DNA from 3 places in the Allobranchiibius huperziae genome. Region 3 is predicted to be linked to each of the others. Evidence: predicted binding sites of a transcription regulator. Region 3 holds the regulator's gene; each other region holds the start of a gene.

Region 1 (4,528 bases), 930 kb from region 3:
GCTGTGGCGAATGACCAACAAGCGCAACGCGTTGCCGTCGACCTACGCGCCGTCAGGGCTGCAGACCGTCGGCTCGCGCCAGCTCACCGCCAGCGCGGCGACCGCCGTGAGGCAGCTCATCGCCGGCGCCGCGGCCGCGGGGCTGACCACGGGCGTCAACAGCGGGTACCGCTCCTACGCATCGCAGAGCGCGCTCTACGACCAGGACGTGAAGCAGTACGGGCAGAAGGTGGCCGACAACCTCGTTGCGCGCCCGGGGTTCAGCGAGCACCAGCTGGGCCTGGCCGCCGACCTCACCAATGCCCCGTGCACGAATGCGTCATGCACCACGACTACCGCCACGGGTCGGTGGATCGCGGCCAACGCGTGGCGGTACGGCTTCATCCTCAGCAACGCGGTGGGGAAGACCGCAATCACCGGATGGCAGTCCGAGCCGTGGCACGTGCGATACCTCGGCACTTCCCTGACCGCCTACGTGCACGCACGCCAGATCGTGACCGAGGAGGACCTGTTCGGACTGCCGGCCGCCCCGACGTACTGATCCCGACGCGCCGGGATCGGCACGTCGGGATCGGGGATGGTGGGGGTCGAAGCTCAGACGGCGACGTCCTCTTCCAGCTCCTCCTCGGTGGCGGAGTCCAGCCGACCGGTGGAGCGGTCGACGTGCGTGCCGGTCGCCGTACGACGCGCACGGCGCTGCTCCACGGCGTACCCGAGGCCCAGGCAGGCGATGCCGAGCACGAGCCATCCGAACAGGATCGCCAGCGGTCCGCCGAGGCCGACGGCCGGGAAGTAGAACATCCGGCGCAGCGTCTCCACGAACCCGGCACCGATCCAGAAGTGGTGCAGCCAGCCGAAGAACGCCGGCTGCAGGACGGGTGAGAAGACTCCCCCGGAGCTCGTGAAGTTCAGTGCGACGAAGACGGCGGAGTAGAGCAGCGTGCTGAACCGTCCGACCAGCGGGTGCAGTCCGACGCCGACGAACATCACGGCCGCCGTGTAGAGGATCGACAGACCCCAGACGGCCGGGACGTGACCGCCGAACATGTCGTAGCCGAAGTGGGCGACGGCGAGCTCGGCCGTCGAGAGCACCACGGCAGCACCGGCGGCAAGGCCGACGCGGTCCCGGAAGCGCCGGGAGGCGGCTGCCGCACCGATGGCGATCGAGGTCGCGTAGGCGCCGACGGTGAGCGCGACGAGGAAGAAGAAGCCGTTCTGACCAATCGGGTCGCCCGCGGTCACGGGTGCCACGTCCTTGACCGACAGCGGCACACCCTGTTTGAGAGCGACCGGCGAGAAGACCTGTGTCACCACGGTCTTCGTGCTGTCTGAGGCGGCCGACCCGGTCAGGAGGACTGCCTGGTGAGCTCCGGGCACGTACGCGCCGGAGAGGTCGAGCTGCTGGATCTCGCGGGTGGCTTCGGCCGTGTTCGGCACGACCCGCACCGTCGCCGCGTCACCGACAGCATGCTGCAGCGCGTCGGCGATCGGCTGCGCCTGCTGCGTCGTCCCCACGACGGCCAGCGGCACGTTGTGAGGTGCCGGCTTGTGGAAGCCGCCGAGGTACGCCGCTGCCATCACCAGGCCCATCACGATCGGCACCAGCACATGGGACAGCACCGTCTTCATCGGCACCACCTGCTGCGGTCCGCTCACCTTCACCGTTCTCCTCCTACTACCGTCCGAGTCTGAAGTTGGTAGATGCAACTTCTGTATCTATAGTATGCCTATGAAGACGGAGAGCAAATCGCGCGACGAGCCATTACGGGTCGTGCTCGTCGAACTACGTTTTTTCGCAAGGAGATTGCGGCGCGAGTGGAGCACCAACGTGCCGGAAATCACATTCGCGGAGGCAACGTTGATGTCCGCGGTCACCGCACGACCACACCCGACCGCTGTCGACGTGGCGGCCGATCTGCAGATCGACAAGTCCACGGCGAGCCGGCAGATCGCCGTCCTCGAGCAGCGCGGACTCATCGAGCGGGAGGCCGCTCCCGGTGAACGCCGCGCGCAGTGGCTGAGGCTCACCCCCGAGGGCCGCCACATCCTGCAGCAGTCGGACACGGTGCGGATCGAGGCGATCCGGGACCGTGTGAGTGACTGGACGGACGCCGAGGTGACCCAGTTCGCCGACCTGCTGAGGCGCTTCAACGCGCGCTCCAGCTGAGCGTCGGCATCCGCGATCGGCCCACTGCGCATTTCGTGCGCCCCAGATGGCACACGATCACATCCGTATCGCACCATGCGCAGTTGGCGGGTGGGGGCGATCGGTGAGGTGTGGACAACCCATGAAACCCACACCGCGGAGGAGGGGATGTGGATAACCTCAGTTCGAATACTCAACGTTCGCAGATGTATTCGCCGGATTACCCTTTACATCCTGGTTCGAACACGCGTATGATCCATGGTATACCGATGACGTGAGGATCAGCAGCTCGAGGAGGGGCCATGGCGCAGTCGACAAGCGACCCGCAGGCGCCCGCCGCACCGGGGACCGGTGCCCGGTTGATGGGCCTGCTGAGTGAGTTCAAGACCACGTTGGACGAGTGGCCCGGTGCACTGCACCAACTGGATGAGACCCAGCTGGGCGACGTCGTCGGGTCGATGCTGCAGATCGGAGCGCGGGGAGAGAACGTTGCCGCCCTAGCGACGGCGGACGCCCTCGGTCGGGGCACGGTCGCCAACTCCACCGCGACCGGGGCACCGGCCTGGGTCGCCCAGCAGGCCCGTGGTGTCGACCCCGTCGTCGTGCGCCGGGTCGGGGCTGTCGGGATGGACTGCGCCGACCCCCGCAACACCGTCGTCGCCGACGCCCTCGCGAGCGGGGCGGCGACCGTCCCGGTGGCGGCGGCCGCACTGCGGGAACTCCCCCAGATCCTGCCGCAACTGCCCTGCGCGGATCGCGACGACCTGCTCGGGCGGTACCTGTCGCTAAGCAGCTTCGGACCCCGCGCCCTACGCGAGCTCAGCACCCGGATCCGCGGCGAATACGCCCCCGAACACCTCGTGCGGGATGAAGAACGCCAGCAGGACTGCGAATCGGTGCACTGGGCCGACCTACCCGGTGGACTGACGAGGTTCGTCGCCGAACTGTCCGGCGGGCACGCCGCCGCCGTCAAACACGCCCTCCGCGCGCTGTCCGCACCCGCGCCCAGATCGCAAACCAGCCCCACCGACACCGACGAGGCGGGCTGCTCCGACACCGGCGACCCTGGACGTGCGACGGGTGCAGGTCCACTGCTCGAAACCGGGACCGGTGCGCCCGAGCGGGACACCCGCACCCCCGCCAAACGCCGCGCGGATGCGCTGGTGCGGCTGGTTGAGACGGCCGCAGGCGTCCTCGACGGCACCGCCGGTCGGCCCGTGGGTGAGTTCGGCGGGACCGCGAAGATCCTGGTCACCCTGGACTACAACACGTTGTACGAAGGGCTTCAGGAAGCTGGTTGGATCGGCCAACACGATCCGAACAACCGCCAATCCCCACCGACATACCTACCCGGCATCGGACACACCACCGACGGGGAGTACCTCGATGCCGGCACCCTGCGACGACTCGCCTGCGACGCCGATCTCATCCCGACCGTCCTCGGCACCGACTCCGAACCCCTCGACGTCGGGCGCGCGAAACGCCTCTTCACCGGAGGACTACGCACCGCGATCATCCATCGAGATCGGCACTGCACCTTCCCCGGCTGCGACCGACCACCGGACTGGTGCGACGCCCACCATGTGACGCCCTGGTGGGCCGGCGGAGAAACAACCCTTACCAACGCAGCACTGCTCTGCGCCAGACACCACACCATCGTGCACCGCGACCTACTGAGCGCCCACGTCACCACCACCGGAGTCACCTGGGACCCCACCCCCGGCCTGATGCCCACCCGACCCAGCCGGGACCCGGCGGCATGACCGGGCAGCGCCGCCGGACCGAACGACCTGCGGCATGGTTCACACCCAGCGGCCCGCCGATCGTGGTCGGGCGGAGCAGCCATAGCGATCACCACGCTGCCGCTGTCCATGGTGGCCGCCTCGGGGATCAGACGGCGTCGCCCTCCACCACGGCGTGGGCGACCGGCAGGTCCTGGGCGGCGGTCGCATCGAGCTGGCCGGCCTGCACGTCACGCCGACTCGCCGCGAGATAGGCGACGAGCACGACGATGAGCAGGGTGAGCACTCCGGTGACGACACCGTCGCCGTACCCCAGGCCTGCACCGAACGAGTGCGGCTTGCCGAACCAGTCGGCGAAGGACGCCCCCAGCGGGCGGGTGAGGACGTACGCGGTCCAGAACGCCGCGATGGCGCCCAGCCCGAGGAGCCACGCCAGCAGCACCACGAGGATCGCCGCCCCGAAGAGCACACCGGACGCGAAGAACCCGAGGTGCATCGTGGTCGCGGTCAGGTCACCGGCGGCGGTCCCGAGGGCGAAGGTGAGCAGCACGGTCACCCAGTAATAGGTCTCCCGGCGCTTGGTGGTGATGCTGTGGATCGACAGCGTCCCCTCGCTGCGATGCCACCGGTGGAAGACGAA
Region 2 (4,528 bases), 700 kb from region 3:
GGCGATCGTCCTTCGTAGGCAACGCCTGGTCCGCTGCGGCGGGTTCCCCGGCACCCTTCGAGACTCCCGTCTCGAAGGTCGAGTCGGCGTCGGCTGCATCGGCTGCATCGGCTGCAGCAGCGTCGGTTGCGGGGGCGTCGGGCAGCAGCGCGGAGCGCGGCACGACCGCTCGGCGTACGAACTGCAGGTGCACGCCGGGGCTCACCTCGACGGTCGCGGTGCGCTCGTCCAGCGCGGACAGCGTGCCGAGCAGGCCGGAGGTGGTGCTCACGGGGGTGCCGATCTTCAGGCTCTCCTGCTGTTGCTGTGCCTGCCGGCGCTTGCGCCGGTTGGACACGAAGAGCAGGACACCGAGGAGGATGACCACCCCGATGAGGATGAACGTGCCATTGCTCGACCCGGAGTTACCGGAACTGGCTGCTGCAAGAGCGGGCATGGAACGGAACGTCCTTCGGGTCTCACGGTGCGACGGAGCCACGCCGGCCCGTCGTTGGATTGCCAGCGGCAGAGTCTAGGTCAGCTTGGGGGCTTCCCCAACCGCAGGCCACGCCGTCAATCCGTGTCGGACCTGCTGTCACCGAAGCGGCCCTCGATGTCGCCGAAGCCGAGTTGGGTGCCCGCAGCGCTCGGCGTCGGCGGTGTCAGGCCCAGGTGCGCCCACGCCATCGGCGACGCGGCGCGGCCACGCGGCGTGCGCACCAGGTATCCCTCCCGCACCAGATAGGGCTCGGCGACGGTCTCGACCGTGTCGGCCTCCTCCCCCACCGCGACGGCCAGGGTCGACAATCCCACCGGCCCGCCGCCGAAGCGTCGGCAGAGGGCGTCGAGCACCGCCCGGTCGAGTCGGTCCAGGCCGCGGTCGTCGACATCGAAGAGCCGCAGGGCGGCGCGGGCGGCACTCAGATCGACGATGCCGTTGCCCTGCACCTGCGCGTAGTCACGGACGCGTCGTAGCAGCCGGTTGGCGATCCGTGGGGTGCCACGGGACCGTCCCGCCATCTCGTCGATCCCCTGCGGGGTGCTCTCGACACCGAGCAGCGTGGCGTTGCGGGTGAGGATCTGCGCGAGGTCGGCCGTCGCGTAGAAGTCGAGGTGGCCGGTGAAGCCGAAACGGTCGCGCAGCGGCGCGGGCAGCAGGCCCGCTCTCGTCGTCGCGCCGACCACGGTGAACGCCGGCAGCTCCAGCGGGATGGCCGTGGCGCCCGGGCCCTTGCCGACGATGATGTCGACCCGGAAGTCCTCCATCGCCAGGTAGAGCATCTCCTCGGCCGGGCGCGCCATCCGGTGGATCTCGTCGAGGAAGAGCACCTCGCCCTCGGCGAGCGAGGAGAGCACGGCGGCCAGGTCGCCCGCGTGCTGGATGGCGGGCCCGCTGGTGATGCGGATCGGCTGCTCCAGCTCGGCGGCGATGATCATCGCCAGCGAGGTCTTGCCCAGGCCGGGCGGGCCGGACAGCAGCACATGGTCCGGAGGTGCGCCGCGGCGTCGCGCCGCCTCCAGCAGCAGACCCAACTGATCGCGGACCCGCGGCTGGCCGGGGAAATCGGCGAGCCTGCGCGGCCGCAGGGCCGCCTCGAAGCGGCGGTCCTCGTCGGCCGGGTGACCCCCCGGATCCACGATCCGCGCCGTCGCGTCGTACGACTCGTCGTCGTACGACGGGTCGTCGCTCTCGCTCACCGGCCGAGCTCCCGCAGCGCTGCGCGCAGCAGACCCGACACGTCGCTCACGTGGCCGTCACCGGGGGCCGCATCGACGACCCGCTCGACGGCGTCCTGGGCCTGCTTGGTCGACCAGCCCAGGCCGACGAGCGCCTCAATCACCTGGCCGTGCTCGCCGTCGACGATGCTGGACGCCTGCTGCGCCGCGTCCTCGAGACCGGCGGCCGACACCGGGCCGACCTTGTCCTTCAGCTCCAGGACGATCCGTTCGGCGCCCTTCTTGCCGATGCCCGGCACCTTCACGAGTGTCGCGAGGTCGCCGCCGGCGATCGCGGCGCGCAGCACCTCCGGGGCGTGGATGGCCAGCATCGCCAGCGCGAGCCGCGGACCGACGCCGCTGACGGTCTGCACCAGCTCGAAGAGGTCCCGCTCGCTGGTGGTGGCGAAGCCGAAGAGGGTGAGCGAGTCCTCGCGCACGACGAGCGTGGTCGCCAGGGTGGCTGTCTCGCCGACGCGCACCGACGCCGCGGTGGACGGGGTCGTGAGCACCGACAGTCCGACACCGCCGACCTCGACCACGAGGGTGCCGAGGCCGGTCGCGAGCACCGAGCCCCGCAGACTTGCGATCACCGGGCCACCCGCTGTGACTGTGCTGCTGCCTGGGCTGCGTACGCCGCCTTCTGTCGAGCGAGAGCCTGGGCGATCCGATCTTGTGCGCCGCCGCGCCATACGTGGCAGATCGCCAGCGCCAGGGCGTCGGCCGCATCGGCGGGCGTGGGGGCGACCTTCAGCTTGAGGATGCGGGTCACCATGGCCGTTACCTGCGCCTTGTCGGCGCGGCCGTTGCCGGTGACCGCGGCCTTGACCTCGGACGGGGTGTGCATCGCGAGCGGCAGCCCCAGACGGGCCGCAGCGAGCATCGGGACGGCGGAGGCCTGCGCGGTGCCCATGATCCCCTTGATGTTGGCCTTGGCGAAGACGCGTTCGACGGCGACGGCGTCCGGCGCGTAGCGCTGCAGCCACTCATCGATCTCGGTCTGCAGGGTGAGCAGCCGCTCGGCGGGGTCGTCACCGGGCGGCGTACGCACGACACCGACGGCGATCATCCGGACCGGTTCGCCGATGCCGCCCTCCACCACGCCCAGGCCGCACCGGGTCAGTCCGGGGTCGACGCCGAGGACACGCACGCAAGCCTCCTGCAGATTGAATCGCCGTGTGCCGAACACCTGTTCGGCACACGGCGACGCTACCCGGTGCGACGATCGGCCGCGGGCAGGCGACCCGGCGAGTCGCCTACTCCTCGTCGAGCTCGGCCAGGACCTCGTCGGACACCTCGCCGTTGGCGTAGACGTTCTGTACGTCGTCGCTGTCCTCGAGCGCGTCGATGATGCGGAACATCTTGCGGGCGCCGTCGGCGTCCAGCGGCACCTCGACCGTGGGCAGCCACGACGACTCGGCCGAGTCGTAGTCGATGCCCGCGGCCTGCACGGCCTCGCGCACGGCGACGAAGTCATGGGCCTCGGAGACGATCTCGAAGGACTCACCCAGGTCGTTGATCTCCTCGGCGCCGGCGTCCATCACGACCTCGAGGATGTCCTCCTCCGTCTTGTCCGCCTTGGGCACCGTCACCAGGCCCTTGCGGTGGAACTGGAAGGCGACCGAACCGCTCTCGGCCATCGTGCCGCCGTTGCGCTGCAGGGCCGTGCGCACCTCGGCCACCGCACGGTTCTTGTTGTCGGTGAGGCACTCGATGAGCAGCGCCACGCCGCCGGGCGCGTAGCCCTCGTACGTCAGCGCCAGATACTCCGCGGCACCGGCCTCCGCACCCGACCCGCGCTTGACCGCGCGGTCGATGTTGTCGTTCGGGACCGAGGACTTCTTGGCCTTCTGCACCGCGTCGTACAGCGTGGGGTTGCCCACCACGTCGCCGCCGCCGGAACGCGCCGCCACCTCGATGTTCTTGATCAGCTTCGCGAACAGCTTGGCGCGCTTGGCATCGACCACCGCCTTCTTGTGCTTGGTGGTGGCCCACTTGGAGTGCCCGCTCATGTTCTCCCTGCTTCGTGCTCGGTGCTGTGAGGCCGTCGTGGACGGCTGATCCGCCCGTCATCGTAACGATTCGCGCGGAGGCCCGGATCGCGACGGCGTACGCCGCACCCCTCACGACACGCGAACGGCGTCGCGCACCATGGCGGCGAAGTAGTGGTGCACCCGATAATCGTCGGTGACCTCGGGGTGGAAGGACGTCGCGAGCAGCGCCCCCTCACGGCATGCCACGACGCGACCCTGCGCCGGCCCGGTCGGCACCGTGGCGAGCACCTGCACCCCGTCGCCGGCACGCTCGACCCAGGGCGCGCGGATGAAGACCGCGTGCACCGGGGTGTGTGCACCGTCCGCGAGCGACGGCATCACCAGGTCGGTCTCGAAGGAGTCCATCTGCCGCCCGAACGCGTTGCGCCGGACCGTGATGTCCATCCCGCCCAGCGTCTGCTGCCCCGGCTGGCCGTCCAGCACCTCGTCGGCGAGCAGGATCATCCCGGCGCAGGATCCGTAGACCGGCATGCCCGCTGCGATGCGCGCGCGGATCGGCTCCTGCAGCTCGAAGATGCGCAGCAGCTTGTCGATGGTGGTCGACTCCCCGCCGGGCAGCACCAGGCCGTCGATGCGCGCGACCTCCTGGGGGCGGCGTACCGGGACCGCCTCGACGTCGGCGCTGGCGAGCGCCCGCAGGTGCTCGCGCACGTCCCCTTGTACGGCGAGCACTCCGATGCGCGGTTTCGTCACGCGCCGATCGTACGGAGCGCCGGTTGCGCGGGACGTTGGGAGTCGTTGCGCGCTCCATCGAGCGCGCGACGACCCCACATGTTCGG
Region 3 (4,528 bases):
CTACGTAGTCCTCGGTCTCGAACGAGACCGACGGGCTGAATCCGGCGCGCTCGGCCAGGGAGAGCAGGTGTCCGCGGCATCGTGGGCATCCCGCGATCCACTGCTCGTCGACCATGTCGGTCATCCGCACCGACGCGGCGCCGGCGAGCGGGTGGTCCGACGGCACCACCAGGCGCACCTCGTCGTCGAGCAGCTTGCGGGACTGGAACGCCTCGATGTCGTCCTCGCCGCGGGCCAGCGGCGCACCGTCGTATGCGAACGCGACGGCGATGTCGCACTCGCCGGCCCGCAGTGCGGCCAGCGACTCGGGGGGCTCGGCCTCGGTGAAGGTCACCTCGACGTCGGGGTAGGCCTTTCGCACCATCGCGAGCGCGTGCGGGACGAGTGTCGAGGAGGAGGAGGGGAAGGCCATCAGGCGGACGCGGCCGGCGCGCAACCCGGCGATCGCGGCGACCTCTGATTCGGCGGCCTCGAGGGCGCTGAGCACGGGGCCCGCGTGACGGGCCAGCACCGCGCCGGCTTCGGTCAGCCGCACGCTGCGGCCCAGGCGCTCGACCAGGACGGTGCCGATCCGGTCCTCCAGACGGCGCACCATCTGGGAGATGGCGGGCTGGGAGTAGCCCAAAGAGGTGGCCGCAGCGGTGAAGCTGCCCTCGTCGGCGATGGCCCGGATGACCCGCAGGCCCGCAGCGTCGATCATCCGCCAATCATATAATGGAAGGTTATCCATCGGAACCCATCTTCGTGCTTTCGTTCTGCACCAGCCATGCATCGCAGTGGCCACCCGCGCACCCACGGGGCCACGGGGCCGGTGCGACACTGATGACGTGCTCGAGTCTGCGGTCTCCCCGGTGCCCGAGGGAGTGCGCCCGGATCAATGGGACGGACTGGCGAGCTACCTGGCGGATGGCGGGCTGGTCGCCCTGACCGGAGCCGGCCTGTCCACCGAATCGGGTCTGCCGAGTTACCGCGACGCCCGCGGCGTACGTCGGGTGCAGCCGATGACGGTGACCGAGCTACGCGCCAGTCATGAAGCGCGGCAGCGGTATTGGGCACGTTCCTACGTCGGTTGGCCACGCTTTGCGGCTGCCCGACCGAATGACGGCCACCGCGCGGTCGCCAGGCTTCTCGCCGCCGGCACCCTGACGAGCGTCATCACCCAGAACGTCGATGGGCTGCATCAGGCGGCCGGTGCGAGCGAGGTGCTCGAGCTGCACGGCAACCTGGAGCGGGTGGTCTGCATGGCCTGCTCGAGCACGCATCGCCGCGATGACATGGACGACTGGTTGCGCGACGCCAACCCCGGATTCGACCGCGCGATCGGAGGCGCGGTCCGACCCGACGGTGACGTCGCGCTGCCCGAGGCGATCGTGCGCGCGTTCGTCACGGCCGACTGCCCTGTGTGCGGTTCGGACCTGCTGAAACCGGACGTCGTGATGTTCGGCGAATCGGTGCCGAAACCGTTGGTGGAGCAATGCTTCGGCCTCGTCGAAGAGGCGTCGGCGCTGCTCGTCCTGGGGTCGTCGCTCGCGGTGATGTCCGGTTACCGGTTCGTGCGCCGGGCCGCCCGCATCGGCGTGCCCGTGATCGTGATCAACGACGGATGGACCCGCGGGGACGGCGAGACCGACCTGAAGATTGAGGCGCCGCTGGGCAGCACCCTGACGGCGCTGGCGGACCGACTGGGAGCGCCGGCCGTGGGTGCACCGGGCGTCTAACGCGCCTGAGGAGCGCCGGGCGACCGCGGTCGCTCAGACCCTGCGCAGCACCGCCGTGACCTTGCCCAGCACCACGGCGTCGTCGCCGTCGATCGGGTCGTACGCCGTGTTGTGCGGCATCAGCCAGACCTTGCCCCCGGTGCGCTTGAAGGTCTTGACGGTCGCCTCGTTGTCGAGCATCGCCGCGACGATGTCGCCGTTGGTCGCGGTCGGTTGCTGACGCACCACGACCCAGTCGCCGTCGCAGATCGCGGCGTCGATCATCGAGTCGCCGACGACCTTCAGCAGGAAGAGGTCGCCCTCGCCGACGATCTGCTTGGGCAGCGGGAAGACGTCCTCGACGACCTCGTCGGCCAGGATCGGACCGCCCGCGGCGATCCGTCCGACGACCGGGACGTACGACGCACTGGGTCGTCGGTCGCCGATGCCGGTCTCGTCCTCGACGCTCAGGTCACCGTCCGGCGCGTTGGTGACGCTGGACCCGCCCCGGTAGCCGCGCTGGTCCTTGTCCTGGTCCGGTGAGATGACCTCGATGGCGCGCGGCCGGTTGGGGTCGCGGCGCAGGTAGCCCTTGCGCTCGAGCATCGACAGCTGGTGAGCGACGGAGCTGGGGCTGGTCAGGCCGACGGCCTCGCCGATCTCGCGCAGGCTCGGCGGGTAACCGCGCCGGTCCACGGAGTTGCGGATGACCTCCAGCACGCGCCGCTGTCGGGTGGTCAAACCGTCGTCGTCGCGCTCGGGCATCTGGTGCACCTTGGCCATGGTCTTCGTCCGTCCCTCTCCGAGTGGATCGTGCTGCCACCGCCCGCCCCAGGTGTCCGAACGGCTGCGTCCCCGGGACCGATGAGTCGCCGTATTCGGCGTCGTTCCGCGGATTCACAACTGCTGAGCAGGGGCTGTCGGTGGTCGGTGTTTCAGTTCTGCAGGTGAGCACGAGATTACGAGAGTCGGACACACTTTCCAAACATCTGTTCGGGGCGTGTCTGGATTTTCTCGAACGCGCGTGCTAGACATCAGACAGATGATCGATCGCACACACGTACGATCGACGAGTTATCGGAGGATCTCATGAGTGCCGTCACCGCTGTTCCCAGCTGGGTCACTCCCGCCACCCCTGCCCGGCCGGGTCGTCCCGGCGCATCGCGACGTACGGCGCCCGCGTCCATCCGTCGCGGCCACCTGCGCGCGGTCCCTGATCTGCCCGCGCTCGTGGACGCACCTGCGCCGACGATGCACATCACTCGTCGCGGTCGCCTGCTGATCACGCTGTGCGCACTCCTGCTATGTCTCGTCGGGGGAGTGGCGGGAGCCCGTGCCGCAGTGGGCGGCGGCGGGTCCGCGCAGCGCTACGACACCGTGGTCGTCCAGTCGGGCCAGACCCTGTCCTCGGTCGCCCACCACGCCTACCCCCAGCTGCCGATCGGCAATGCGGTGCAGCGGGTGCAGGCCGCCAATCGACTGAACACCCTGCAGGTGTTCGCCGGCGAGCAACTGCGCCTGCCTCGCTGAGTCCGGCCGCGCGCCTTCTGGCGCCCCGTAGCAGGGCCGACACCGCCTCCGTGTCGCCCTCGGCGGCCCTCTGACCAGCACGAACGACCCCGCGGAAACCGGGCAGTCTCTAAAGGTTGCATCACCCCCTCCACCGGAATACGATCCCTACATCTAGTAGTTACATCGATGTAAGTTGTCCACATGTAGTCCCCAGGTCGACCCGGGTTATCCCAAGGCACAGCGCGGATATCCCCCGGTTGTCCACGAGTTACCCACAGGTGGGCGGCTCGTTCGGCGGGGCTACGGCGTGGACGGCGAGTGATCGGTGTGAGCCGATCGTCGAGGGTGAGGGAGACACGCATGCACTGCCCGTTCTGCCGGCACGAGGACAGTCGCGTCGTCGACTCCCGCTCGAGCGAGGACGGCACCTGCATCAAACGGCGCCGCCAGTGCCCCAGCTGCGGCAAGCGCTTCTCCACTATGGAGACCACGAGCCTGACCGTCGTCAAGCGGTCCGGAGCCAGCGAGCCGTTCAGCCGCCAGAAGGTGCTCGTCGGGGTGCGCAAGGCGTGCCAGGGCCGCCCGGTCTCCGAGGACGACCTGGCGCTGCTGTCCCAGCAGGTGGAGGAGTCCATCCGGATGCAGGGACTGGCCGAGATCGACGCCCATGACGTCGGTCTGGCGATCCTCGGCCCGTTGCGTGCCCTCGACGAGGTCGCCTACCTGCGATTCGCCTCTGTCTACCAGGCCTTCGACGACCTGGGCGACTTCGAGGCGGCGATCGCGCTGCTTCGCGCCGAGCGTCAGGTGCTCGGCCCCTCGTACGCCGCCGACGATCCCGTTGTCAGTGGTGCCGGGGAGGATCACTGATACCCGGTTATCCCGTGCGCCGGGTGCTGCAGCAGTAACCCGTGCGCGTACCGCAAGGCCCCACAGCATCACCAGCACCACCCGCATCAGCAGCCCAGCTCACCACGTCACACGGAGGAACAGCATGACCGAGACCACCGGCGCCCGCGCCGACGCCGCCCGCGCAGACCGTGGGGTGCACATCGAGCGCATCTTCACCACGCCCGGCGTCCACCCGTACGACGAGGTGACCTGGGAGCAGCGCGACGTCGTGCAGCAGAACTGGAAGACCGGCGCGACGATCTTCGAGCAGCGCGGTGTCCTTTTCCCGGACTTCTGGTCTCTCAACGCCTCCACCATCGTGACGACCAAGTACTTCCGCGGGGCGCTCGGCACCGCGGTGCGTGAGACCAGCCTCAAGCAGCTGATCGACCGTGTCGTCCTGACCTACGTCAAGGGCGGGCGCGACA

Evidence for each region. The regulator LexA, encoded in region 3, represses DNA repair genes until DNA is damaged. The targets are predictions, from matches to a motif close to TCGAACANNTGTTCGA.
Region 1: HNR15_RS06560 (HNH endonuclease signature motif containing protein) is a predicted target of LexA. The motif match lies at 2,386-2,401, and genes of this name have one in related genera.
Region 2: ruvC (crossover junction endodeoxyribonuclease RuvC) is a predicted target of LexA. The motif match lies at 2,877-2,892, and genes of this name have one in related genera.

What each region holds. Positions count from the first base shown of each region.
Region 1 covers NZ_JACCFW010000001.1:1,367,890-1,372,417, reverse strand. Annotated here, with positions in the region: gene HNR15_RS18790 (D-alanyl-D-alanine carboxypeptidase family protein) at 1-541, shown strand, start outside; gene HNR15_RS06570 (ABC-2 transporter permease) at 595-1,656, opposite strand; gene HNR15_RS06565 (MarR family winged helix-turn-helix transcriptional regulator) at 1,730-2,167, shown strand; gene HNR15_RS06560 (HNH endonuclease signature motif containing protein) at 2,449-3,909, shown strand; gene HNR15_RS06555 (COG4705 family protein) at 4,037-4,528, opposite strand, start outside.
Region 2 covers NZ_JACCFW010000001.1:1,593,734-1,598,261, reverse strand. Annotated here, with positions in the region: gene HNR15_RS07605 (preprotein translocase subunit YajC) at 1-436, opposite strand, end outside; gene ruvB (Holliday junction branch migration DNA helicase RuvB) at 553-1,677, opposite strand; gene ruvA (Holliday junction branch migration protein RuvA) at 1,674-2,288, opposite strand; gene ruvC (crossover junction endodeoxyribonuclease RuvC) at 2,285-2,845, opposite strand; gene HNR15_RS07585 (YebC/PmpR family DNA-binding transcriptional regulator) at 2,952-3,707, opposite strand; gene pdxT (pyridoxal 5'-phosphate synthase glutaminase subunit PdxT) at 3,819-4,442, opposite strand.
Region 3 covers NZ_JACCFW010000001.1:2,293,595-2,298,122, reverse strand. Annotated here, with positions in the region: gene HNR15_RS10805 (LysR family transcriptional regulator) at 1-700, opposite strand, end outside; gene HNR15_RS10800 (NAD-dependent protein deacetylase) at 828-1,718, shown strand; gene lexA (transcriptional repressor LexA) at 1,752-2,480, opposite strand; gene HNR15_RS10790 (hypothetical protein) at 2,787-3,227, shown strand; gene nrdR (transcriptional regulator NrdR) at 3,570-4,079, shown strand; gene HNR15_RS10780 (vitamin B12-dependent ribonucleotide reductase) at 4,204-4,528, shown strand, end outside.